One region of the Kitasatospora sp. NPDC005751 genome, then DNA from elsewhere that is predicted to be linked to it. Evidence: riboswitches for the same ligand, from Rfam matches in the RefSeq annotation. Region 1 holds a riboswitch; each other region holds the start of a gene.

What was found. A riboswitch is a leader RNA that binds a small molecule or an ion and turns the genes downstream of it on or off. The one in region 1 is predicted to bind cyclic di-AMP.
Region 2: it holds a riboswitch for cyclic di-AMP, as region 1 does, so the genes downstream of both, ABZ497_RS16570 (M23 family metallopeptidase) here and ABZ497_RS10565 (glycoside hydrolase family 16 protein) in region 1, are expected to answer to the same signal.
Region 3: it holds a riboswitch for cyclic di-AMP, as region 1 does, so the genes downstream of both, ABZ497_RS19645 (transglycosylase family protein) here and ABZ497_RS10565 (glycoside hydrolase family 16 protein) in region 1, are expected to answer to the same signal.
Region 4: it holds a riboswitch for cyclic di-AMP, as region 1 does, so the genes downstream of both, ABZ497_RS18320 (LysM peptidoglycan-binding domain-containing M23 family metallopeptidase) here and ABZ497_RS10565 (glycoside hydrolase family 16 protein) in region 1, are expected to answer to the same signal.

What each region holds. Positions count from the first base shown of each region.
Region 1 covers NZ_JBEXYC010000007.1:184,206-190,000, forward strand. Annotated here, with positions in the region: gene ABZ497_RS10550 (TetR family transcriptional regulator) at 1-253, shown strand, start outside; gene ABZ497_RS10555 (alpha/beta hydrolase-fold protein) at 554-1,696, shown strand; gene ABZ497_RS10560 (hypothetical protein) at 1,788-2,117, opposite strand; cyclic di-AMP (ydaO/yuaA leader) riboswitch at 2,557-2,680, shown strand; gene ABZ497_RS10565 (glycoside hydrolase family 16 protein) at 2,685-3,959, shown strand; gene ABZ497_RS10570 (hypothetical protein) at 4,026-4,526, opposite strand; gene ABZ497_RS10575 (IclR family transcriptional regulator) at 4,751-5,548, opposite strand; gene aceB (malate synthase A) at 5,751-5,795, shown strand, end outside.
Region 2 covers NZ_JBEXYC010000014.1:135,245-141,039, reverse strand. Annotated here, with positions in the region: gene ABZ497_RS16585 (sensor domain-containing protein) at 22-735, opposite strand; gene ABZ497_RS16580 (GNAT family protein) at 837-1,409, opposite strand; gene ABZ497_RS16575 (hypothetical protein) at 1,452-2,468, shown strand; gene ABZ497_RS16570 (M23 family metallopeptidase) at 2,540-3,400, opposite strand; cyclic di-AMP (ydaO/yuaA leader) riboswitch at 3,413-3,571, opposite strand; gene ABZ497_RS16565 (YiaA/YiaB family inner membrane protein) at 3,816-4,106, shown strand; gene ABZ497_RS16560 (alpha/beta hydrolase) at 4,229-5,056, shown strand; gene ABZ497_RS16555 (WHG domain-containing protein) at 5,120-5,689, shown strand.
Region 3 covers NZ_JBEXYC010000020.1:15,685-21,479, reverse strand. Annotated here, with positions in the region: gene ABZ497_RS19660 (alpha-amylase family glycosyl hydrolase) at 1-719, shown strand, start outside; gene ABZ497_RS19655 (LacI family DNA-binding transcriptional regulator) at 745-1,764, shown strand; gene ABZ497_RS19650 (hypothetical protein) at 1,824-2,024, opposite strand; gene ABZ497_RS19645 (transglycosylase family protein) at 2,204-3,505, opposite strand; cyclic di-AMP (ydaO/yuaA leader) riboswitch at 3,492-3,650, opposite strand; gene ABZ497_RS19640 (hypothetical protein) at 3,860-5,795, shown strand, end outside.
Region 4 covers NZ_JBEXYC010000017.1:101,234-107,028, reverse strand. Annotated here, with positions in the region: gene purB (adenylosuccinate lyase) at 1-1, shown strand, start outside; gene ABZ497_RS18325 (MFS transporter) at 9-1,547, opposite strand; cyclic di-AMP (ydaO/yuaA leader) riboswitch at 1,858-2,018, shown strand; gene ABZ497_RS18320 (LysM peptidoglycan-binding domain-containing M23 family metallopeptidase) at 2,023-3,078, shown strand; gene ABZ497_RS18315 (DUF2470 domain-containing protein) at 3,465-4,184, opposite strand; gene ABZ497_RS18310 (MFS transporter) at 4,412-5,626, shown strand; gene ABZ497_RS18305 (RidA family protein) at 5,756-5,795, opposite strand, start outside.

The DNA.
Region 1 (5,795 bases):
GGTCTGGCAGCGCGTGCACGCCGACTCGGAGGAGCGGCTGCGCGCGGTGCTCACCGCCCGCTGCCCCCGGGGTACCGACGAGCTGGAGATCCGGCTCGCGGCCGCCGCCGCGACCACCGCCATCCGGGTGGCCCTGGAGGAGTGGGCCTTCTCCGACGCCCCCGCCGCCGGGCCGGGCTCGCCCCAGGAGCTGGGCGCCCGGTGCATGCGCGAACTGACGGCCGGCCTGCGCCTCTGGAGCAGCGTCAGCTGACGCGAGGTCAGCCCGGGCCGCCCGTCGCATCGCCCGCCACACCGCCCGCCACACCGCTCGTCACACTGCCCGTCACTCCGCTCGTGCCAGCCCGCTCTCCCGCGGTCCCGGCAGCGCCCCGGCCGCCATACCCGCTGGTCGGCGGGTCCACGGGGGCCCGGCGGGCCGCTAGGGTTGTTGATCGCGCCTCGGTGGTGGCTTCCGTGGTGGACGGGGGAACCGGGGCGGCCGTTCCGGTTGTCCTGACAGTTGTCCTGACAACGGGGACGGGGGAGTTCGAGGCGTGGGAGCAAGTAGGACATGGGTCTGACGAGCCACAAGGTGCTGGCGCTGACCGTATTGATCGCCGTCGTGATGATGGCCGGCACGGTCTGGCTGTGGCCGAGACTGTCGAAGACGACCTGGCAGGCGGTGCTCGGCCGGATCGGCGCGCTGCTCGCCACCCAGCTCACCGTGCTCGCCGCGCTGGGCCTGGTGGCCAACAACTACTTCGCCTTCTACAGCAGCTGGGACGATCTGCTCGGCACCGGCGACAGCGGCCCGGTCGTCATCCAGAACAAGGCGGACGCCTCCGGGCGCCTCCAGGTGGAGACCATCGGGCACGCGTCGGTCCAGGGCGGCGGGGCGCTCGGTCGCGACCCCAAGCAGTCCGGCGAGATCCGCGAGGTCCGGATCGACGGCGCCGGCACCCGGCTCTCCACCGACGGGTACGTCTACCTGCCGCCGCAGTACTTCCAGCCGGAGTACGCGCAGAGGCAGTTCCCGGCGGTGATCGTGAGCACCGGCTTCCCCGGGATCGCCAAGAACCTGGTGACCCGGCTGAACTACCCGGGCGCGGCGCTCAAGCTGCTCCAGGAGGGTCGGATGCAGCCGACCGTGATGGTGCTGATGCGCCCCTCGCCCGCCCTCCCTCAGGACACCGAGTGCGAGGACATCCCGGGCGGCGCGCAGTCGGAGACGTATTTCACCAAGGACGTCCCGGCCGCGATCCAGGCGACCTACCGGGTCTCCTCGGATCCGCAGGCCTGGGGCTTCATGGGCAACTCGACCGGCGGCTACTGCGCCCTCAAGCTCGCCATGCGGCACCCGGAGGTCTTCCCGACCGCCGTCTCGCTCTCCGGCTACTACCAGGCCGCCGACGACCCGACCACCGGCGACCTCTTCCGGGGCAGCCAGCAGCGTCGCAACGAGGCGGACCTGATGTGGCGGCTGAAGAACCTGCCGCAGCCCGAGGTGTCCGTCCTGCTGGCCGGGACCAGGGAGGGCGACGGCGACTACCGCCGGGACACCGAGGCCTTCGTGGCCGCCGCGCACGCGCCCATGAAGGTCTCCTACAGCATGATGAAGACCGGCGGCCACAACTTCGAGACCTGGAGCAGGCTGCTGCCGTCCTCGCTGGAGTGGCTCTCCCAGCACCTCAAGGTGCCGAGCCACACGGTCTGACCACCACCGGGCCCGCCCGCCCGGCCAGAACGCCCGGATACCAGCGCGCCCGGTCACCAGGACGCCAGGACACTGGCGCCCCGGACCGGTCTCAGGCCACCGGCTCCAGCGTCCCGGTGTGTAGCTCGCCGACCCGGCCGCCCTCGCCCTCGTACGTCCAGAACGCGCGCACCGTCAGCCTGCCGAGGTCCATCACGTGGCTGACGGTGATGCCGCTCTGCTCGGTCCAGCTGACGAAGTACAGCTCCGGCCCGATCTCGGCGATGTGCAGCGCGACGTCCTCCCACTGGCCCGCCGACTCGCCGAGGCCCTCCCAGCGCAGCCGCTTGCCGTCGGGCGAGTAGGCGTTGCGGAAGGCCGCGCCGTTGTCGACCTGGAAGAGGTAGGTACGGCCGGCGAAGGCGGGCAGGGGCGCGGTCATGGCGGAGCGGGTCCTCGTCTCTCGTCTGTGCGGTACGGCTGGACTCCCAACCTATCCGACCGGCCGACCTTCGCGGCGGACATGCGGGCACCCGGCCCCGGAGCGGACACCGGGCCGGCGCCGCGCCCACCCCGGCCGGACCTCCGCCACCCGCTCGCCGGCCCGCCGCCGATCCCGTCGGCCGCCCCGCGCCCGCCCCGCGCCCGCCCCACGCCCCGCCTCGTCTCCAACTGATCAACTTCCCCGGTGACTTGATCCACTCCGGACGGCTCGCACTGTGAGCTGCGCGACAACACCCCCCGTCGGCTTGTCGACATTCGAGCGGCCTGCCTAGCCTGCACGAGTCCGTCTTCGCGGACCCCGCCGTCGGGACGCCGAGTCCTGTCCACCCGCCGGTCGGCAGTCGAGCACCGCAGCGGACGGGAGCGGGGGACCCAGGTCAGCGCCCGGCCCACGCGCTCGCGCGTGCGGACCGAGGCTAGGGGTGAAGCCGCTCCCACAGGCGGCCGGGCAACCTCAGCCCGAACCCGACAGCTCACCTCGCAGGCGTCTACAGAGGACTCCGCCATGCAGAAGCCTGCCCGGCGCGCGACCCCGCGCCACGCCCGCCCCTCCCACCGAGGCCGCAAGGCCGCCTTCGCCGCCACCGGAGCGCTCGCCATCAGCGGCGCCGGCCTGCTCGGCGTCCCGGCGCTCACCGGCGCCCAGGCGGCCACCGCGCCGACCGTCACCCAGGACAGGCTCGCCCCGGCCACCATGGTCGCGGGCAAGGCCACCACGGCCGCGCTGACCGTCCACTCCTCGTCCTGCTTCACGGCCAAGACCGTCGGCGTCGGCGTCCGCGACGCGGCCGGGCGCAACCTCGACTTCCCCGGCAACGTCTCCAACGCGCAGATCTGCCCCAGCGGCCTGTCGATCACCACCGGTGCCCGCACCCTGCCCGCCGGGACGTACACCCAGTTCGGCTTCTGGCAGGACCTCGGCGGTGCCTGGCACAACCTGCCCTCGCGCCAGCTCGCGGTCTCCGACGCGACCGTCGCCCCCGCCCCGAACCCGACCGCCACCCCCAAGCCCACCCCGACGCCGTCGCCCACCGCGACCGCCACGCCGTCGCCCACCGCCCCGGCCCCCACCGCGCCGGCGACCGGCGCCCCGGTCGCCGGGAAGTCGCTGACCTGGTCGGACGAGTTCAACGGCCCGATCGCCTACGGCTCGCGCTGGACGGGTGACAAGAGCAGCGCCTACCACTACGGCAACCACAACCCGGACGACAACAAGCTGGACTGGCTGAACAAGAACAACGTCTCGGTGGCCGACGGCGTCGCCACGTTCACCGCCAAGCCGGGCGCCAACACGCTGGAGAACGGCAAGAAGTCCTGGGACACCGGGCTGCTCACCACCGAGTACTCCAGCGAGGGCTTCCAGGTGAAGACCGGCGACTACGCCGAGACCCGGGTCAAGCTCCCGGCCGGCACGGGGGCCTGGCCGGCCCTGTGGACCTGGAAGAACGGCAACGGGGAGATCGACTCCTTCGAGTACCACCCCGACAACCCGAACCTGCTGGAGCTGACCAACCACGTCAACCCGGGCCACCTGTACTACACCGACGCCAAGGCGATCGCGAAGGACGGCTGGGTCACCATCGGCACCCACTACGGCGCCACCTCGGTCGACTGGTACGTCAACGGTACGAAGGTGTTCTCGGACGGCAAGGGCGTCGGCGCCAACTGGTCCGCGTACCTGATCCTCAACCTGTCCCTGAGCGCCGGGCAGTACCACGCCGCGCCGACGGGCACGACTCCGATCACCTTCGCCGCGGACTACGTCCGGGTCTACCGTTAGGAAGCCACGCGCGGGGGCCGCCTGGACGGGATCCGGGCGACCCCCACGCGGCTCCGGTGGCCCCGCTCAGCCGCGGGTGCTCTCCACGACGTGGACCGTGAACGGCTGGCGGTTGTTCGCCTCGTTCCGGTCGTCGTCGCTGCGCACCGCCACGTAGCCGCCGTCCAGATCGCCGAGGGGGACGGTGGAGGCCACCCGGAGCGGGATCAGTGCGGTCGCGGTCCGGTACCGCTTCAGCCCGGCCGGGAAGGTGCAGCGCACCCGGTGGCCGTTCTGGAACTCGTAGCAGTTGTCCGGGAAGAACGGGGCCTCGGCCGTCACGCCCTCCGGCAGGGTGATCACCACGGTGAACGCGGAGGCGGTCCGGTCCGGGCCGTCGTTGGCGATGAAGGCGTGCAGCGTCGTGGTACCGCCGGGCGCGACGGGGTCCGGGTCCAGCCGGATCACCTCCAGGTCGGAGTCGGACGGCTTCGCCGCCGCGACCGCCGGTTCGGCGCTCGGTGCGGGGTCGTCGGTCGGACACGCCAGGGCGGTCCCGCCGACCATCGCCACCAGGGCGCATCCCACCGTCAGTGACCTGCCCAGAATTCCCCGTACGGACGTACTACGCGACATCGCGCTCACCCTGCCCTTGTCTTCCGGCGCCCCGCACCGTCGCGGGGCGCGCACGGACTCAGCGTGAGCGATCGGTCCTCCCAGGCAGGTCCGACCCGCCCTCGGGCCGCCCGAACGGGCGAACTCCGGGCGAGCCGCGCCGGTGTCCCTTGCGGGGCGGTGGTGATGACGCCGCGTCAGGGGGCGAGGACCTGCCCCAGCCGGGCCGCGATCTGGTGCATCACGGGGACGAGCGAGGCCGCGCCGGCCTGCTCCTCCAGTGCCCGGATCCGGGCCTCCGGGCCGGAGACGGAGAGCGCCGTCGGGGTCGGCGCGCCGGGCACCGCGAGCGCAATGCAGCGCACCCCGATCTCCTGCTCCTGGTCGTCCACCACGTAGCCGCGCTCACGCGCCTGCGCCAACTGGACCAGCAGCTCCTGCGGGTCGGTCACGGTGTAGGAGGTGTGCGCCGGCAGCGGGTTCGGGCCGAGCACGGCCCGCGCCTCCTCCTCGGGCAGCTGGGCCAGCAGCGCCTTGCCGACGCCCGTGCAGTGCGGCTGCACCCGGCGGCCGACCTCGGTGAACATCCGCATCGAGCGCCGCGACTGCACCTGTCCGACGTACACCACCTCGCCGCCCTCCAGCACGGCCAGGTTCGCCGTCTCGCCGGTGGCCTCCATCAGTTCGGCCAGGTAGGGGCGGGCCCAGCTGCCGAGCAGTCGCCCGGCCGTCTCACCGAGCCGGATCAGCCGGGGGCCCAGGGTGTAGCGGCGCGCGGTGTCCTGGCGGACATAGCCCTGCTGCACGAGGGTACGAACCAGGCGGTGGATGGTGGGCATCGGCAGCCCGGAGGAGGTGGAGAGCTCACTGAGCGTCGCCACGCCGCCGGAGTCGGCCAGCGCCTCCAGCAGCAGGAAGGCGCGCTCGACGGACTGCACGCCGCCGCTCGCGCGGTCCGGACCCGTCGTCGATGCTGTGTCGGGGGTCGCAACCACCGGCGTTCCCTTCGCTGTCGGGGGAGGAGTAGAGTCCCAGCGATCACCTCAACAAACCGTTGAAATTCTGTATCGCGGAAACTAGTCTCCACCTTACAGAATCGAACCCTCCGACAGGTGGGGTTTCCCCTCGGTTCAGATCAAGGACGTTCCCACCGGAACTGCCTTCGCCATGCTCAACCGTCTTAGGAGTGTCCTGCTCATGGCTACAGATCAGGGACCCGCCGGCGCCTCCCCCGCCGCTCCG
Region 2 (5,795 bases), on a different contig from region 1:
GTGGGGCGGTGGGTGGGCCGGTCAGCGGCCGAGCAGGGCCCGGGCGGCGAGCCGGTTGACGTTGGTCAGGCCGCGCACCAGCTGCGGGGTCAGGAAGACGAACACGAAGCCCAGCAGCGAGAGCCCGGCGATCTGCAGCGGCCCCTCGACGTAGTAGACGTGCTCGACGCCGTTGCCGTCGTAGTAGTCGAACACCCGGAAGCCCCGCCAGCCGACGTACTTCGGGTAGACCCAGTGGTAGAGCGGGTAGAGCGCCAGCGTCCAGCCGACCAGCAGGAACGTCAGCGACATCACGAAGCTGAAGAGCGCCCACGGGAGCATCACCACCTGGTAGAGCACGGCCTTCCAGCCCGCCGCGTCCACCAGCCGCGCGGTGATCGCGCCCCAGCTGCCCGGCCGGCGCGCCCGGACCGGCTTCGGGCCGGGCACGTCCAGCGCCAGCATGCCGCGGACCCGGGCCCGCTCCAGCCGGCCGAAGCCCCGGGCCCCGGCGGTCAGAGCGGCCAGCACCGGCATGCCGAGCACGGTGACGAGGGTGCCGACACCGAAGGCGAACAGCGTGGTGGCGAAGGCGAACCCGGCGAGGGCCACCGGCACCGCGGTGAGGGTGAAGCCGAGCTCCCGGTAGTAGTAGGACGAGAACGGCGCCCGCCAGGCGTACGGCGGCTCCTCGGTGCGCCGTACCGCGTCGTCGCGGTCGTACTCGCTGCGCTGCGTGCTGAGGCTGCTGCTCATGGCCCTCGGGTCCTTCTCGGTGGCGTGCCGGGCTGACGTCACAACCCTGTCAAAGGCCGGGCCGGGCGGACATCCGGCTCCCCCGTGAAGCGGGCCGGGGGTTAACCCCCCACCCGGGGCCACTCGTGGGCGAGCAGCGAGTACTGGAAGGAGTCGCGCCAGCAGCCGCGCAGGTGCACGTCGTGCCGGATCCGGCCCTCCAGACGGAAGCCGGCCCGGGTGAGCACCCGGACCGAGGCCGTGTTCTCCACGTCCACCCGGGCGACCAGCCGGTGCAGCCCGAGCGGGCCGAAGGCGAAGTCGCAGAGCAGCCCGGTGATCTCGCCCGCGTAGCCGTTGCCCCAGGTGTCGGGGCGCAGCGCGTAGCCGAGGTCGGCGCTGCGGTGGCCGCCGAGCGTGAGGGCGGCGTTGCCGATCGGGACGGCGCGGGACGGGGCGTCCGCGTCGGCGCGGCGGGTGACGGCCAGCCGGTAGACCGTCCGCTCGTCCTGCTGCGCCTCCTCCAGGTACTGCTCGATCTGGTCGGCGCAGTCCTCGCGGTCACGCGGCTCGAACGGGAGGTAGCGGGTGGCCTCCCGGTCGCCGAACACCGCGTACAGGGCGTCGACGTCGGCGGCGCTGTGGTGGAACTCGCGGATGGCCAGGCGGGGGCCGGTGAGTCGGACGGGGACCATGCCTGCCGACCCTACCCGGGCTTTCCGGTTACCTTACGTGACATGGAAGAAGAAGACCTGCGGCTCGCCCCGCGCACCAAAACCGCCGAACTGCTCGCCTGGGCGCAGGCGCACGGCCACCCGCCGGTGGCCGAGGCGCCGGTGCGGGCGGTGCTGGCGCTGCTGGAGCTGGGTGAGGGCAGGATGCGTGACGGCTGGCCGGAGCTGACCTCGGACGCCGTGGAACAACTGCTGTACGAGCGGCTCTACCTGTACGTCCAGCCCGAGCCGGAGCAGGACCCGCTGGCGTACGGCGCCGCGGTGCGGCTGCTGATCGACCACCAGCGGGCGGCGAAGCGGCTGAACGCCAAGCGGCAGGAGCGGCTGCACGCGGAGGCCGAGTGGCAGGGCGAGGTGGCCGCCGGGCTGCTGCGCCGCGCCGACCTGGTGACCTGGCCCCGGCTGTACACGCTGCTGCTGCGCGCGGACGGGGTGGACCCGGCCGACGGGGCGACGGTCCGGGCCTGGCTGGAGGCGTTCCGGGAGCTGGCGCCGGAGGACCGGGCGGCCGCCTACGAGCGGCTGGAGGCGACGGGCGCGCTGGACCCGGTGGACGACGGGGGCTGGGACGGCGCCCGGCCGCTCAGCGTCGGGATGGCCACCGACGGTGCCCGGCGGCTGCTGGAGCAGGGGCTGATGCGGCGCAGCTACCGCAACCTGGAGGAGCTCACCGCGCAGGGCCGGCCGATGCCCGACGAGCTGGCCGGGGACTTCGGGGCGTTCGAGGAGGCCGCCGTCGAGGCCGCGCTGGACCTCTTCGGCGAGTGGACGGTGCCGGGGCTGCCGCGGCTGCTGGTGGAGGAGTTCCCGGAGCTGGCCCCGGAGCCGGGCCAGGAGGAGATCGACGCGTACCTGGCGCAGCTGCCCGGGGCACCCGGCGAGGCGGAGGAGGCCGGGGAGTACGGGGACGACGAGTACGGGGACGAGTACGGGGACGAGTACGGCTACGCGCCCGGGGACGGGCACGTGCACGGGTCCGCCGACCGGCCGGACGGGGCCGACGCGGCCGCCGGGGCCTGAGACGCGACGGTGCCCCGGCCGTCGTGACGACGACCGGGGCACCGCGGCGGGCTGTCAGAAGGTGACGCCGGTCAGGGGGTCACGCCGCGCTGCTCGAACCAGCTCTCCGGGTCGACCGGGGCACCGCCGCCGGGGCGGACCTCCAGGTGCAGGTGCGGGCCGGTGACGTTGCCGGTGGCCCCCACCTTGCCGAGCTGCTGGCCGGGGACGACCTTGCCGGAGCCCTTGATGATCGAGGAGAGGTGGCAGTACCAGATCTCGGTGCCGTCGGGCAGCGTCTCGACGATCCGGTAGCCGTACGACCCGGCCCAGCCGGCCGAGGTGATGGTGCCCTGGCCGACCGCGTAGACCGGGGTGCCGGTGTCGGCGGCGAAGTCCAGGCCGGTGTGCAGGTGGGCCCAGTAGGAGGCGCTCTGGCCGTAGTGGGCCGAGAGGTGGTAGTCGCGCACCGGCAGCTCGATGGCGGCGAGCTTGGCCTTCTCGGCCTCCTCGGCGGCCCGCTTGGCCTCCTGCTGCTGGGCCGCGCGCTTGACCTCGGCCTCCTTGGCGGCCTGCAGGCGGGCGCCCTCCTCGGCGGCGGTGCGCTGGCTGTCGGCCTGCTGCTGGATCCGGGCGGCGAGCGCGAGGCCCGGGTCCGCGGCGAGCGCGACCGGGGTCTCGTCCGGGACCTCGACGGCGGGGGCGGCGGCCGGGGTGGCGGAGGCGAAGCCGGTCGCACCGAGGGTGGCGGCCACGGCGGTGACGCCGAGCAGCGGGGCGGTGCCGCGGGTCTGACGGGGCATCCGGTGCCGGTTGCTGTCGGGGGCCTGCGGCCCGGTCTCGGCGCCGGACCCGCCGAACTCGCCCGGGTGGGCGGGCGGCCAGGGGTGGTCGAGCAGCTGGGTGCCGGCGGGGGAGCCGGGCAGGTGTGCCGGAGAGTGCGACGACGCCACGGAGGCGCGCTCCTTTCCTTCCTTCGCGCCTACCGGGTTAGCTGACGGGTTCGGAGCAGGAAGGTCTCCTACGGCTGGGCCTGGGCCCGGCCGATTCACCCCAAGGAACATGGTTCCCCGGCTCCCTGGCCTGCCCGGAGGCCGGCCGGCGGGATTAGGCGACGGCGCACGGTGCCGTCTGGGTACGGCGTTACGAACCGCGCTGCGTTATCAAACGTTAATCCTAGGAGCCTCTGATTCCAAGCCGTCCGTTCGGGACAACCGGATACTACCCGGGCGGTACGTGACCTGATGGGCGATTTGGGCGGATCGACGGCAACTGACACCACCGAACGTGAGGGGACGTCAACGAACGGTCCCCCACTTGAGTACTCCTACTCATGTGCGGCACTCCCGGCGCGGCCATCCTGGCGCCATGAACGCACCGATGCAGTCACGCACCACGGCCGCGTACCACCTCCAGGCCGTCCTCTCCTTCGCCCTCTCCGGCGGCGCCCTCGCCGTCGGCATCGCCTATCTGCCGGTCGGCGGCTGGACCCGCGCCTTCCTCGCGGTCGGCCTGCTCTACACCGTCACCTCCGCCTTCACCCTGGCCAAGGTGATCCGGGACCGGCAGGAGACCAACGAGATCGTCACCCGGGTGGACCAGGCGCGGCTGGAGAAGCTGCTCGCCGAGCACGACCCGTTCAAGGTGGAGGGGGTCTGAGCCGCGGCACCGGGGCCGCCCCGGGGGTCCGACCGGTCGAGGGCTTGACGGCTAAGGCTATTAGCCTTAGCTTTATGGCTATCGGCGCAACGCCGACAGCCCCGCGGACCGAGGAGGCCCCCATGCCCGGCACCTTCACCCCCAGCACCCAGTACCTCGACCTCCCCGGCGGCCGGCTGGCCTTCGACGACACCGAGCAGGGCGACGGCGCCCCCCTCGTCCTGCTCCCCGGGATGCTCGACAGCCGTGCCGCGTACCGGCACCTGCGCCCGCTGCTGGTGGCCGCGGGCCACCGGGTGATCACCCTGGACCTGCGCGGCTTCGGCGAGTCCTCGATCGCCTGGGACGACTACACGCCGGCCGCGATCGCCACCGACGTCCTCGCCCTGCTGGACCACCTCGGCATCGACCGCGCCACGCTGGTCGGCAACTCCTACGCCGGTGCGACGGTGGTCAAGGTGGCCGGGGACGCGCCGGAACGGGTCGCCGGGATCGTCCTGGTGGACGCCTTCGTCGAGAACCCGCCGCCGAACGCGCTGCAGCGCGCGATGTTCGGCGTGATGGGCGTCCTGCTGGTGCACTCGCCCGCGTCCTGGGGCCTCTACCACCGCAAGATGGCGTACCCCGGCCCCAAGCCGGCCGACTTCGACGCCTACGTGGACGGACTGGTCGCCGCGATGCGCACGCCGGGCCGCAAGCAGGCCACCCGGGGCTACGTGCGCGGGGACTCCGCGCCGAACGGCTGGACCGCCGCCGTGAGCTGCCCGGCGCTGGTCCTGATGGGCACCAAGGACCCCGACTTCCCCGACCCCCAGCTGGTCGCCGACCGGCAGGCCGCCGCGCTGAACGGCCGCAAGGTGATGATCGAGGGCTCCGGGCACTACCCGATGGCCGACCGGCCGCAGGCCACCGCCGACGCCCTGCTGCCCTTCCTCGCCGAGCTGGCCTGAGCCCGCCCTTCCGCGCCGCGCCGGCCCGAGCCCGCCCGCTACCTCGCCCACGGAGACCGCACCATGCCCCGAGTCGGACTGACCCCCGAGCAGGTCGTCGACCACGCCCTCGCCCTCATCGACGCACAGGGCCCCGAGGCCCTCACCCTGGCCGCCGTCGCCGGACGGGCCAAGGTGGCCACCCCCTCGCTGTACAAGCACGTCAGCGGCGGACTCGCCGAGCTGCGCCGGCTGATCGCCGTCCGGGTCACCGAGGAACTCGCCGACCGGCTCGCCGAGGCCGCCCTCGGCCGCGGCGGGGACGACGCCGTCGCCGCCGTCCTGCGGGCCTACCACGGCTACGCCACCGAGTACCCGCACCGGTACACCGCGCTGCCGCAGGCCCCGCAGCCGGACGACGACCTGGCCAGGGCGGGCGGCCGGCTGGTCGGGGCGATCCTCGCGGTGCTCCGCGGCTACGGGCTGGAGGGCTCCGAGGCCGTCCACGCCGCCCGGACCGTCCGCTCGGTCGCCCACGGCTTCGCCTCGCTGTCGATCGGCGGCGGGTTCCAGCTCGCCGAGAACCTCTCCGACACCCAGGACCGCCTGATCACCCTCCTCACCGGCGGCCTCCGGAACTGGCCCGGGGCCTGAGCCCCGCCCCCACCGCGCGCCCGGCTCCGTGAGTTCCCCCGGCCGGGCGCCGCACCCGGCGCACCCCGCGCGGCGGGTCGGCCGGACCACGGCGGACCACCCGGTC
Region 3 (5,795 bases), on a different contig from region 1:
CGCTCGACTCGATGCGCCCGGTCGACGCCCCCGCCACCTGGGTGCTCTCGAACCACGACGTCACCCGGCACAGCACCCGGTTCGCCAACCCGCCGGGCCTGGGCACCCAGATCCGCACCCCCGGCGACCGCGCGCTCGGCCTGCGCCGGGCCCGCGCCGCCACCCTGCTGATGCTCGCGCTGCCCGGCTCGGCGTACGTCTACCAGGGCGAGGAGCTCGGCCTGCCGGACGTCACCGACCTGCCCGACGAGGTCCGCCAGGACCCGTCCTTCTTCCGCAAGGCCGGCCAGGACGGCTACCGCGACGGCTGCCGGGTGCCGATCCCGTGGTCCGGTACCGAGGCCCCGTACGGCTTCGGCCCGACCCCCGGCGGCCCCAGCTGGCTGCCGCAGCCGGCCGAGTGGGCCGGGCTCAGCGTCGAGGCGCAGACCGGTGACCCGACGTCGACCCTGGAGCTCTACCGCAGCGCGCTGGCCATCCGCCGGGAGCAGTCCGGGCTGGGCGCCGGCACCGGGGTCGAGTGGCTGGCGAGCCCCGAGGGCACCCTGGTCTTCCGCCGCGGCTCCTTCGTCTGCACGGTGAACACCACCGCCGAGCCGGTGCGGATACCCGCGCCGGGCCGGCTGCTGCTGTCCTCCGCGGACGCGGCGCCGGAGGCCGCCGACGCCGGCGGCGAAGCGGTCCTCGGACCGGACAGCACCGACTGGTGGGCGGTCTGACGTGGTTGCAATAGGCTCTGGGACCGTGACTACGGCGCGACTATCAGACATCGCGGCGCAGGCGGGGGTCAGCGAAGCCACCGTCTCCCGCGTACTCAACGGCAAGGCGAACGTTTCCGCCGCCACCCGGCAGACCGTGCTGGCGGCGCTGGACGTGCTCGGCTACGAGCGGCCGACCAGGCTGCGCCAGCGCAGTGCGGGACTGATCGGGCTGATCACCCCGGAACTGAGCAACCCGATCTTCCCCGCGCTGGCCCAGGTGATCGAGCAGGTGCTGAGCCGGCACGGGTACACCCCGGTGCTCTGCACCCAGACGCCCGGCGGCTCCACCGAGGACGAACTGGTGGAGATGCTGGTCGACCGGGGCGTGGCGGGCATCGTGTTCGTCTCCGGCCTGCACGCGGACACCACCGCCGACCACGACCGGTACGCCCGGCTGACCGGCCGGCAGGTGCCGTTCGTCCTGATCAACGGCTTCAGCGAGAAGATCGACGCGCCGTTCATCTCGCCGGATGACCGGGCCGCGATGTGGATGGCCGTCCAGCACCTGGCCGAGCTCGGCCACGAGCGGATCGGCCTCGCGGTCGGGCAGAAGCGGTACGTCCCCGTGCTGCGGAAGATCGAGGGCTTCACGGCTGCCCTGCGGGAGGTCCTCGGCCGGACCGAGGAACAGGCCGGGGAGCTCGTCCACCACACGCTGTTCAGCGTGGAGGGCGGGCACGCGGCGGCCGGCGCACTGCTCGACAAGGGCTGTACGGCGATCGTCTGCGGCAGCGACATGATGGCGCTCGGGGCGATCCGCGCGGTGCGCCAGCGGGGGCTGTCCGTGCCGCAGGACGTCTCGGTGGTCGGGTTCGACGACTCGCCGCTGATAGCTTTCACCGAGCCGCCGCTGACCACCATCCGCCAGCCGGTCGAGGCGATGGCCACCGCCGCCGTCGACGCCCTGCTGGAGGAGGTCGGCGCGAACGCCGCCCAGCGCGGTGAGTTCATGTTCCAGCCGGAGCTGGTGATGCGCGGTTCCACGGGCGCCCGCGCCCGCTGAGACGACGACCGGGGCCCCGGAGGACGATCCAGTCCTCCGGGGCCCCGTCCTGTCCGCCCTCAGCCCTCCTGCGCGGTCGGGCGCTGCTGTCCGGTCCGCTGCCCGTCGGCGGCCTCGCCGGTCCGGCTCTCGGTGCGCCGCCCCCGGGCGAGGTAGTCGCGCAGGATCAGCTCCACGGCGTCCTGCGGGTTCCTGGTGCCGGAGAGCATCATCGCGTCGATCGCGAGATTGGCGTCGAGCGTGACGGTGACCTGGGCCATGTGACTCCTCCTCGGGTGCAGAGCAGCAGCATGCCCGCCGGGCCCGGGTTCGGCCATGCCCGGGCCCGGGCCCGGGCCGTCCCGCGCGCGGGCGTGCCGGAGCCCCCGGGGAGGAGCGACCAGACTCTCCCCGGGGGCTGCGGCGGGTGGCGCGGACCGCGTGCGGACCGCGGGCGGGATCAGACCCGGCCGGCGAAGTCCGGGGCCCAGTTGGCGATGGTCTGGGTCCGCACGCCCACGCTCGGGTTGGCGGCCTCGACGTACTTGCCGTCGCCGATGTAGAGCGCGACGTGGTAGACGCCCGAGTCCTGGCCGTTGTTGGACCAGAACAGCAGGTCGCCGGCCTTGAGGGCGTCCAGCGAGACGTGGGTGCTGGCGGCGGCCTGGTCGGCGGCGACCCGCGGGACGGAGACGCCCGCGGCGCGCAGTGCGGCCTGGGTCAGGCCGGAGCAGTCCCAACCGCCGTTGCCGGTGCCGCCGTAGACGTAGGCCTGGCCGACCTTCGACTGGGCGAAGGAGACCGCGGCGGCCATGCTGCCGGTGGCGGCCTGGGCCGGCGCCTCGGCCGACGCCTGGGCGGCGGGCTTGGCGGCCGGAGCCTGGGTCTGCGCGGCCGGCTTGGTGGCGGTCGCGGTGGAGCCGTCGGCCTTGCCGGTGGCGCCCGAGGAGCGGTTGAACCAGTCGAAGCCCTGGCCGGACTCGTCCGAGGCCCGGGTCTTCGCGCGGTCGCCCAGGCTCAGGTGCTGGCCCGGGTAGATGACGTGCGGGCCGTCGCCGAGGGTGCCGCGGTTGAGCTCGTAGAGCCGCTCCCAGCCGCCCTGGACGTTGTTCTTGTCGGCGATCGAGGAGAGCCAGTCGCCCGCGACCACGGTGTAGTCGGAGGAGGCCTGCGCGTCCTGACGGTACTGCTGCCAGTTCCGGCCCTGCGACTGCTGGGCGGAGTCGGCGGCCGGGGTCTCGGCGGCCTTCGGGGCGGCCTTGGGCGCGGCCGGCTTGGCGGCGGGGGCGGGGGTCTGCGCCGGGGCCGGGGTGGCCTTCGGGGCGGCCGGCTTGGCGGCGGTCGCGGTGTCGACGGCGGCCGGGGTGCCGCCCTTGGTCAGACCGGCCTGGACGGAGCAGACGGGCCAGGCGCCGGGGCCCTGGACGGCGAGCACCTTCTCGGCGACCGCGATCTGCTGGTCCTTGGTGGCGAGGTCGGCACGCGCGGCGTAGCTGGTGCCGCCGAACGCCGCCCAGGTGGAGTTGGTGAACTGGAGGCCGCCGTAGAAACCGTTGCCGGTGTTGATGCTCCAGTTGCCGGTGCTCTCGCACTGGGCGACCTTGTCCCAGGTGGCGACGGAGGCGGCCGAGGCGGAGCCGGCGGTGAGGCAGGGGACGGTGAGGCCGATGCCGACGACGCCGAGGGTGGCGATCGCTCGGCGGGTGCGGCCGGACAGGCGGGTGCCGTTGGTGGGCAGCATGGTGACGCGGTCCTCTCCCACGCCTGCGAGGTGAGCTGTCGGATTCGGGCTGGAGTTGCCCGGCCGCGCTGTGGACGCGGCTTCACCCCTAGCCCCGAACCGGTACGAACCGGTCCCGGGCGACTTACCTGTGGTTCCCCCGCTCCTGCCGTGGTGCGTTCTGCGCTGCCAGCGCACCCGACGGCAGGACTCGGCGTTGCGGGTGGGCTGGGTCCGTGTGGCCACGAACGGGGAGCACGTTAAGCAGACTTAAGTTCATACCGCAAACATGTGTGACGGTCATCACAGTTTATGAGGAGCGTGCTGAATGGCTGTCCACCATGATCAGAAATGACCGATTTCGAGCAACGCCCGTCGGAGTCACGGCAACTGCCTATGCTTCAGGGCATCAGGACCGACGCGGCCGTCTGGGGGGAGGGCTTCGCAGCGATGGCGATGGACGAGGGTCCGGAGGCCGGCGCGCCGGCCGAGCGGCCGCGTGGAACGCACCGCCGGGCAAAACACCGCAGAGCGGACATCCCGCCCGCCGAGCCCCGAACTCCCCTGCCCCGGCGGACGATGCTGCGCTGGCTCGCCGTCGGCACGGTCTTCGCGGCGGTCGGCGGCGAGGAGGCACTGCGGCGCTCCCTGGACGGCCGCTCCGCGCCCGTCGCCGCCGCGGAGGACCCCGCCACGGGGCCGGGAGCGGCCGACCCGGCCGCGGAGCACCGGCACGGCGCCCCCGCCGAGGGGACGGGCGCGCCCGGGCAGCCCACCGCCGGAGCCGCCCCCGCACCCACCCCCGACCAGGGCGGCCGCCCCTGGTCGGACCCGGCCGGCTGGGGCGGCCGGGTACCCGGACCGCAGAGCGCCGTCCGGATCACCGACCGGGTGCTGCTCGACACCGACGCCGCGATCGGCTCGCTGCTGGTCGAGCCGGGCGGTGCGCTCACCTTCGCCGCCGACCGCAGCCTCACCCTCGCCGCCGCGGGCAACGTCGAGATCCGCGGCACCCTCGCGCTCGCCCCCGAGGGCGCCGCCGTGCACACCGTGCGCTTCCCCGCCGTCGACGAGCGGCGCTTCCGGGGGGACGGCATGAAGGTGGTCGACACCGACGTCGGCCTCTGGGTCACCGGCGCCGGGTACCTGCGGCTGGACGGCGCGGCCAAGACCGCCTGGGTACGCGCTGACCGGGCGCTCGAGGCGGGCGACACCACCGTCAGCCTGGCCGCGCCGCCCACCGGTTGGCTGCCCGGCGACGAACTGGCCGTCACCCCGACCGGCCCGCCCGGCGAGGACGGCTTCTCCACCCGCTACGACCTCGCCGTCGTCCGGTCCGTCAGCGGATCCACCGTCACCCTGGAGGCGCCGCTGACGTACGCGCACCCCCGGGTCGGCGCCGGAGGGGGCGTCACGGTCGGCGCCGAGGTGCTCAACCTGACCCGCAGCGTGCGGATCGAGGGCACCGCCGAGGGCCGCGCCCACGTCCACCTCACCACCTCCCGCCGGGCCGACCTGCGGCACGCGGCGCTGCGCTGGGTCGGCCCGCGCACCGACACCGCGGAGTCCTGGAAGGGCCCGGACGGCAGCGCCCCGGTGACCGCCCCGGTGCTCGGCCGGTACGGGCTGCACTTCCACATGCTGGGCGACACCACCCGGGGCACCGTCGTCGAGGGCCTGGTGGTCCGCGACGCGGGGAGCCACGCCTTCGTCCCGCACGCCAGCCACGGCATCACCTTCCGCAGCTGCATCAGCCACGACACCTGGGAGGACGCCTACTGGTGGGACGGCCCGCCGGACACCCGCACCCCGCAGCAGCCCTCCGACGACATCGTCTACGAGTCCTGCGTCGCCTCCCGCACGCGGCTGGAGCCCAACCCGCGGGCCTACCGGCTGACCGGCTTCAACCTCGGCGCCGGCACCGGTGGCAAGGCGCTGGACTGCGTGGCCGTCGGCGTCCAGGGGGCCGACGGCGCCTCCGGCTTCGAGTGGCCGGAGAACAGCGAGGGGGTCTGGACGTTCCAGCGCTGCCTGGCCCACAACAACCTGCGGGACGGCATCTTCGTCTGGCTGAACGCCCAGCAGCACCACGTGGTCACCGAGTTCGCGGCCTACCACAACGGCGGGTGGGGCATCGAGCACGGCGCCTACCTCAACGACTTCGACTACACCGCGAGCGTGCTGTACGGCAATGGCGGCGGGGGAGTGGCGCTGCACTCGCTCGGCCGGGACAAGGGGACCCTCTTTGACGGCCTGCTGATCGACGCCGCCGGGCAGAGCGACTACGGCGTCTCCACCGCACGCCACGAACTCGCCGGGGAGGCGGTCACCT
Region 4 (5,795 bases), on a different contig from region 1:
ACGTTGCCTCAGGCCTTCGTGGGCCCCGCCGCCGATCCGGTGGCGGGGCCTTCGCCGTGTCCGGCGGCGGCATGGCCCGGATCCAGCGGAGGGGCGGTGCCGCAGGCGTAGGCGCAGTCCGGCTCGGCGACCGGGTGGTCCTCGGGGGCCAGCACATTGCCCCGGACGGTGGTGAACGCCGTCACCGCGCCGGTGACCAGCAGCCCGGCGCAGATCAGCATCGCGGTCCGGAAGGCGGAGTCCACCGCGGCCGGCACCCGGTAGGCCTCGCCGCTGAGCCCGGCCAGCGCCGGCAGGGCGGCCACCGCGAGCAGCCCGGCCGCGCGGGCGGCGGCGTTGTTGACGCCGCTGGCGATCCCGGCATGCCGGACCTCCACCGCCGCGAGCACCGTCGCGGTCAGCGGCGCGACCAGCAGGACCATCCCGCAGCCCATCACGGTGGCGGCCGGCAGCACGTCCGTCCAGTACGAGGCGTCGGAGCCGATCCGCAGCATCAGCAGGACCCCCGTCGCGCAGAGCAGCGGCCCCACGGTGAGCGGGAGGCGCGGGCCGATCCGCTTGCCGAGCCGGCCGGCCCGGGCGGACAGCGCGAGCATCAGCACGGTGATCGGCAGCAGGGCGAGCCCGGAGACCAGTGGGGAGAAGCCGGAGACGATCTGCAGCTGGACGACCAGGAGGAAGAAGACGCCGCTGAACGCCGCGTAGACGCAGAGGGTGACCAGGTTCACCGCGGTGAACAGGCGGGAGGAGAAGAGGCCGAGCGGCAGCATCGGCTCCGGGACGCGGCGTTCGACCACCACGAAGGCCGTGCCCAGCAGCAGGCCGGCCGCGCCGGACACCCACACCACGGCCGAGAGCCCGTCGCCCGCCGCGGTCAGCGCGTAGGTGACCGAGCCCAGCGCGAGCGCGGCCAGCGCCGCGCCGAGGACGTCGAACCGGCCGGTCGCGCTCTCGTCCCGGCTCTCCGGGACGTGCCGGGAGGCCACCGCGACCACCAGGGCGGCGAGCGGGACGTTCAACAGGAAGATCCACCGCCAGCCGGGGCCGTCCACCAGCCAGCCGCCGAGGAACGGGCCGATCGCGGCGGACACCCCGCCGAGGCCGGACCAGAGGCCGACCGCCGCCGAGCGGTCGTCAGGGTGGAACACCGCCTGGAGCATCGCCAGCGAGCCGGGGGTGAGCAGCGCCCCGCCGACGCCCTGCACCGCACGGGCGGCGACCAGCACCTCGATGGTGGGGGCCGCGGCGCAGGCCGCCGAGGCGGCGGCGAACCAGAGCACGCCGATCAGGAAGACGCGGCGCCGGCCGTAGCGGTCACCGAGCGCGCCGCCGAGCAGGATCAGGCCGGCCAGGGTGAGCAGATAGGCGTTGAGCGTCCATTGCAGGGCGGCGAGCGGAGCGCCGAGATCGGTGCCGATCCGGGGCAGTGCGACGTTGACGACGGTGCCGTCGAGCATCGCCATGCTGGAGCCGAGCACCGTCGCCAGTAGTACCCAGCGGCCCTGCGCGGTGCCCAGGCGCAGGGTGCCGGCCTCGGAGGTGGCCACCGCCTGATCCTGCGCTCCGGGAGGCGACGTGACAAGGGTCACCGGGGGTGTGTCGGCGGATGGCTTTCCGTAGGTGATCGCATGCGTACGGACACCGAAATCGGCGGAGCGTCGTGGATCAGTGGCACGCGGTGAATCGATTGTGCACATACTGTGCAGCCGATCATTCGGAGTGTCACGGCCTTCCCGGTAGTGGTTGTCGATTCAAGAGATCGACATTGCTTCGCCCGGGCGGATGAGTTTTAGTTCAGCGACCGCCCGGCATTGGACCGGGTGGCCACCGGGTGGAACGCCTAGTCCTGCCGCTGCCCGGTGGTACGAACCGAACTCTGTACGGCAGGAGCGGGGGACCCAAAGGTAAGTCGCCGGACCGGAATTCACGGTCCGGCTTGGGGTGAAGCCGCGCTATGCGGCCGGGCAACTCCAGCCCGAACCCGACAGCTCACCTCGCAGGCGTCGGAGAGGACAGTTCGCCATGCCCGCACAGGCTCGTCGTATCACCCTGCCCCGCGCCGCCCGCATCGGCATCGCCACCGCCGTGACCGGCGCCGCTTTCGCCCTCCCGCTGGTGACCACCATCAGCGCCCAGGCCCACACCGCTCCGGCCGCCAAGCCCGCGCAGACCTCCACCTGGACCGGCGCCACCAGCGTCGACGCCGCGCCGGCCGCTGCCGCCAAGCCGGCCGCCGAGGCCGCCAAGCCGGCCGCCGCGCCGGCCGAGGAGAGCTACAAGGTCGTCGGCGGGGACACCCTGTCGAAGATCGCCGACGCCAAGCAGGTCGAGGGTGGCTGGAAGGCCCTCTACGACCACAACCGCTCGGTCGTCGGTGCCAACCCGAACCTCATCTTCCCGGGTCAGCAGCTCGCGCTGGGTGCCAAGGCCGCCGCCGCTCCGGCTGCCGCCGAGGCCGCCAAGCCCGCCGCCCCGGCCGCCAAGCCGCAGGTCTCGCAGGACGCGCAGAAGCCGGCTGCCCAGCACGCCGCCCCGAAGCCGGTCCAGGCCGCCAAGCCCGCCGAGGCCCCGGCTGCCAAGCCGGCCGCCCCCGCCGCCAAGCCGGCCGCCCCCGCCGCGAAGCCGGCCGCTCCGGCCGCTCCCGCCGCGCCGGCCGCCGTGGCCAGCACCTCGGGCTTCGTCGCCCCCCTCGCCAACCCGAAGCTCGGCACCGCCTACGGCGTGGCCGGCTCGATGTGGGCCTCCGGTCACCACACCGGTGCCGACTTCGTCGCCTCCACCGGCACCCCGCTGCGCGCCGTCGGCGCCGGCACCGTGGTGAAGGCCGGCAACGGCGGCGCCTACGGCAACGAGGTCGAGATCAAGCTCGCCGACGGCCACTACGCCGAGTACGCGCACCTGTCCTCGATCGGTGTGAAGATCGGTCAGACCGTCACCGCCGGCCAGCAGATCGGCCTCTCGGGTGCCACCGGCAACGTGACCGGCCCGCACCTGCACTTCGAGATCCGCACCGGCTCGGAGTACGGCTCGGACATCGACCCGATCGCCTACCTGCGGGCGCACGGCGTCTCCCTCTGACCTGAGGTCGGACTTCCGCTGGGTGCGGGGCGTACGACCTCCCGGGATGGTCATGTCGGGTGACCGCTCGACCGGGTGGTCGCCGCACCGTCAGCGGATCATGGGCGCGGGACACGCCCTGGCCGGCCCGGCTCGCGAATTTCCTTCGCGAGCCGGGCCGGCCTTTTTCGTGCCCTTCTGACAGGCAGGTGCCCCCCCACGATCAGGGTTTCCATCCGGCGCTTCCGAGTGGTCGGTTCCGTCGTGCGGAAGGCCTTCCGAAAGCCTTTCCGGAAAGCCTTCCTGGGGGGCCTTCCGGGATGTGCCGACGGCCCGTCCGCGGTCGGACGGGCCGTCAATTCTCGGTCGGCGGTCGCGGTGAAAGGAATGGGCTGCCCCGGCGGGGGTCAGGACCGGTGGGCGGGCAGGTCGCTGTTGGCGGCGGTCAGCAGCTGGTGCACGCGGTGGCCGAACTCGTCCGCGTCGCGGGCCGGCTCGGGGAAGACCAGGCGGACGTCGCGGTGGCCGTAGGGGTGGTCCAGGCGGAGCACCAGGCCGTGCCGGTCGAGGGCCAGCGGGCGGACGTCGGGGTGTCCGACGAGCAACTCGCGGTCCAGCAGCCGGGTGAGCACGGCGAGGGCGTCCGGGTGGTCGTCGGCGAGGTGGGTGAGCATCGCCGCCTCGAAGCGCGCCAGCGGGTCGGGCGCGGCCAGGGCGAGGTCGGCGCCGGTGAGGGCGGTGGTGCCGTACGGGGTGGAGAGGACGGCGTGTGCGACGTCCAGCCGCAGGTGGACGCTGAGGCCGTCGTCGGCGAGGTGGGCGAGGTGCAGCCGGCCGGCCAGGGTGAGACGGCCGCGGACGCGGTCGCGGACGGCGACCGGGGCGATGTCGGTGAGGTCCAGGACGACGGCCAGACCGTCCTGCTCGCGGGTCACGGCGAGGGTGAGCGGCGAGTCGAGCGGTGCGCCCAGGCGCAGCCGGGAGCCGTGTACCGAGACCGGGGTGTCCAGGTCGTGGTACTCGCCGCAGGCCCGGATCACCACGGAGGAGGTGGCGCTGAGCAGGCTGCAGACCCGTTCGGCGGCGGTGGGTTCGGGCGCCTCGACGTCGACGGGACTGGGGCTCATGACGACCTCCGTTAGTTAGGTGAGGCTAACCTAATCACTTCGCCAGGGGAGGGCAAGGTGTGCGCGGGTGGTTCGCGGGTCGCGCTGGAGGGTGCGCGGGTGCAAGGGATTGCAGGTGGAGATAGCGAGCGCTTGCAAGTATCCGGCGCTCGGTCGTATTGTCGACGCTGGTAGTTGCACACGCAATCTTCTGTACGCTTCTGTACGCTCTGGAAAGCGGTCCCCTCATGCCCCTCGCGCTCCTGGCGCTGGCGATCAGCGCCTTCGGCATCGGCACCACCGAGTTCGTGATCATGGGCCTGCTGCCCGAGGTCGCCGGCGACTTCTCGGTGTCCATCCCCACCGCCGGCCTGCTCATCTCCGGCTACGCACTCGGTGTCGTGATCGGCGGCCCGCTGCTCACCGTCCTCGGCACCCGGATCCCCCGCAAGGGGATGCTGCTGATGCTGATGGGCCTGTTCATCGCCGGCAACCTGGTCTCCGCCGTCGCGCCCGCCTTCGGTCTGCTGCTGGTCGGCCGGGTGCTCGCGGCCTTCGCGCACGGCGCCTTCTTCGGCATCGGCTCGGTGGTCGCCGCCGACCTCGTCGCCCCGCACAAGCGGGCCGGCGCCATTGCCCTGATGTTCACCGGGCTCACCGCCGCCAACGTGCTCGGCGTGCCGATGGGCACCCTGCTCGGCCAGCACTTCGGCTGGCGCTCCACCTTCTACGTGGTCGCGGCGCTCGGCGCGATCGGCTTCGCCGGCATCGCGGCCCTGGTGCCCGTCCAGCCGCGCGCCGAGGACACCCGGCTCGGCCCGGAGCTGGCCGTCTTCCGCAAGCCGCAGATCTGGCTCGCGCTGAGCATGACGGTGCTCGGCTGGGGCGGCATCTTCGCGATGTTCACCTACATCACGCCGATGATGACCGAGATGGCGGGCTTCGCCCCCTCCAGCGTGACCTGGCTGCTCTTCCTGTTCGGCGTCGGCCTGTTCATCGGCAACCTGCTCGGCGGCTGGTTCGCCGACCGCGCGCTGATGCGGAGCCTGTACGTGATCCTGGCGGTGCTGGCGGTGCTGCTCTTCGCCTTCACCCTCGCCTCGCACAGCAGGGTCGGCGCGATCGTCGCCATTCCGCTGATCGGCGTGTTCGGCTTCGCGACCGTCGCACCGCTGCAGAAGCGGGTGATGGACCAGGCCGCCGGCGCGCCCACGCTGGCCTCGGCCGCCAACATCGCGGCCTTCAACCTGGGCAACGCGCTCGCCGCCTGGCTCGGCGGGCTGGTCATCTCGTCCGGGCTCGGCTACGACGCGCCGAACTGGGTGGGCGGGCTGATGGCCGCCGCCGCCCTGGGGGTCGCGCTGCTCTCCGGCGCGCTGGAGCGGCGGGGGGCCGGCGCCGGTGGCAGGGTCGTGGCGCGCGGTGGAGCGGCCGCCGAGGAGGCGGTCACCGCCGGGCGGTGAGCGCGGACCGCGTGGGGCCCGGACACTCGTCCGGGCCCCACGCGTCGTGTCGAGGCTGGTCAGCCGAGCACGGCTCGCGCGTCTCGGTGGCCGGTCAGCCGATCACGGCCTGTGCGTCTCGGTGGCCGGTCAGCCGATCACGGCCTGTGCGTCGATCTCGACCAGCATC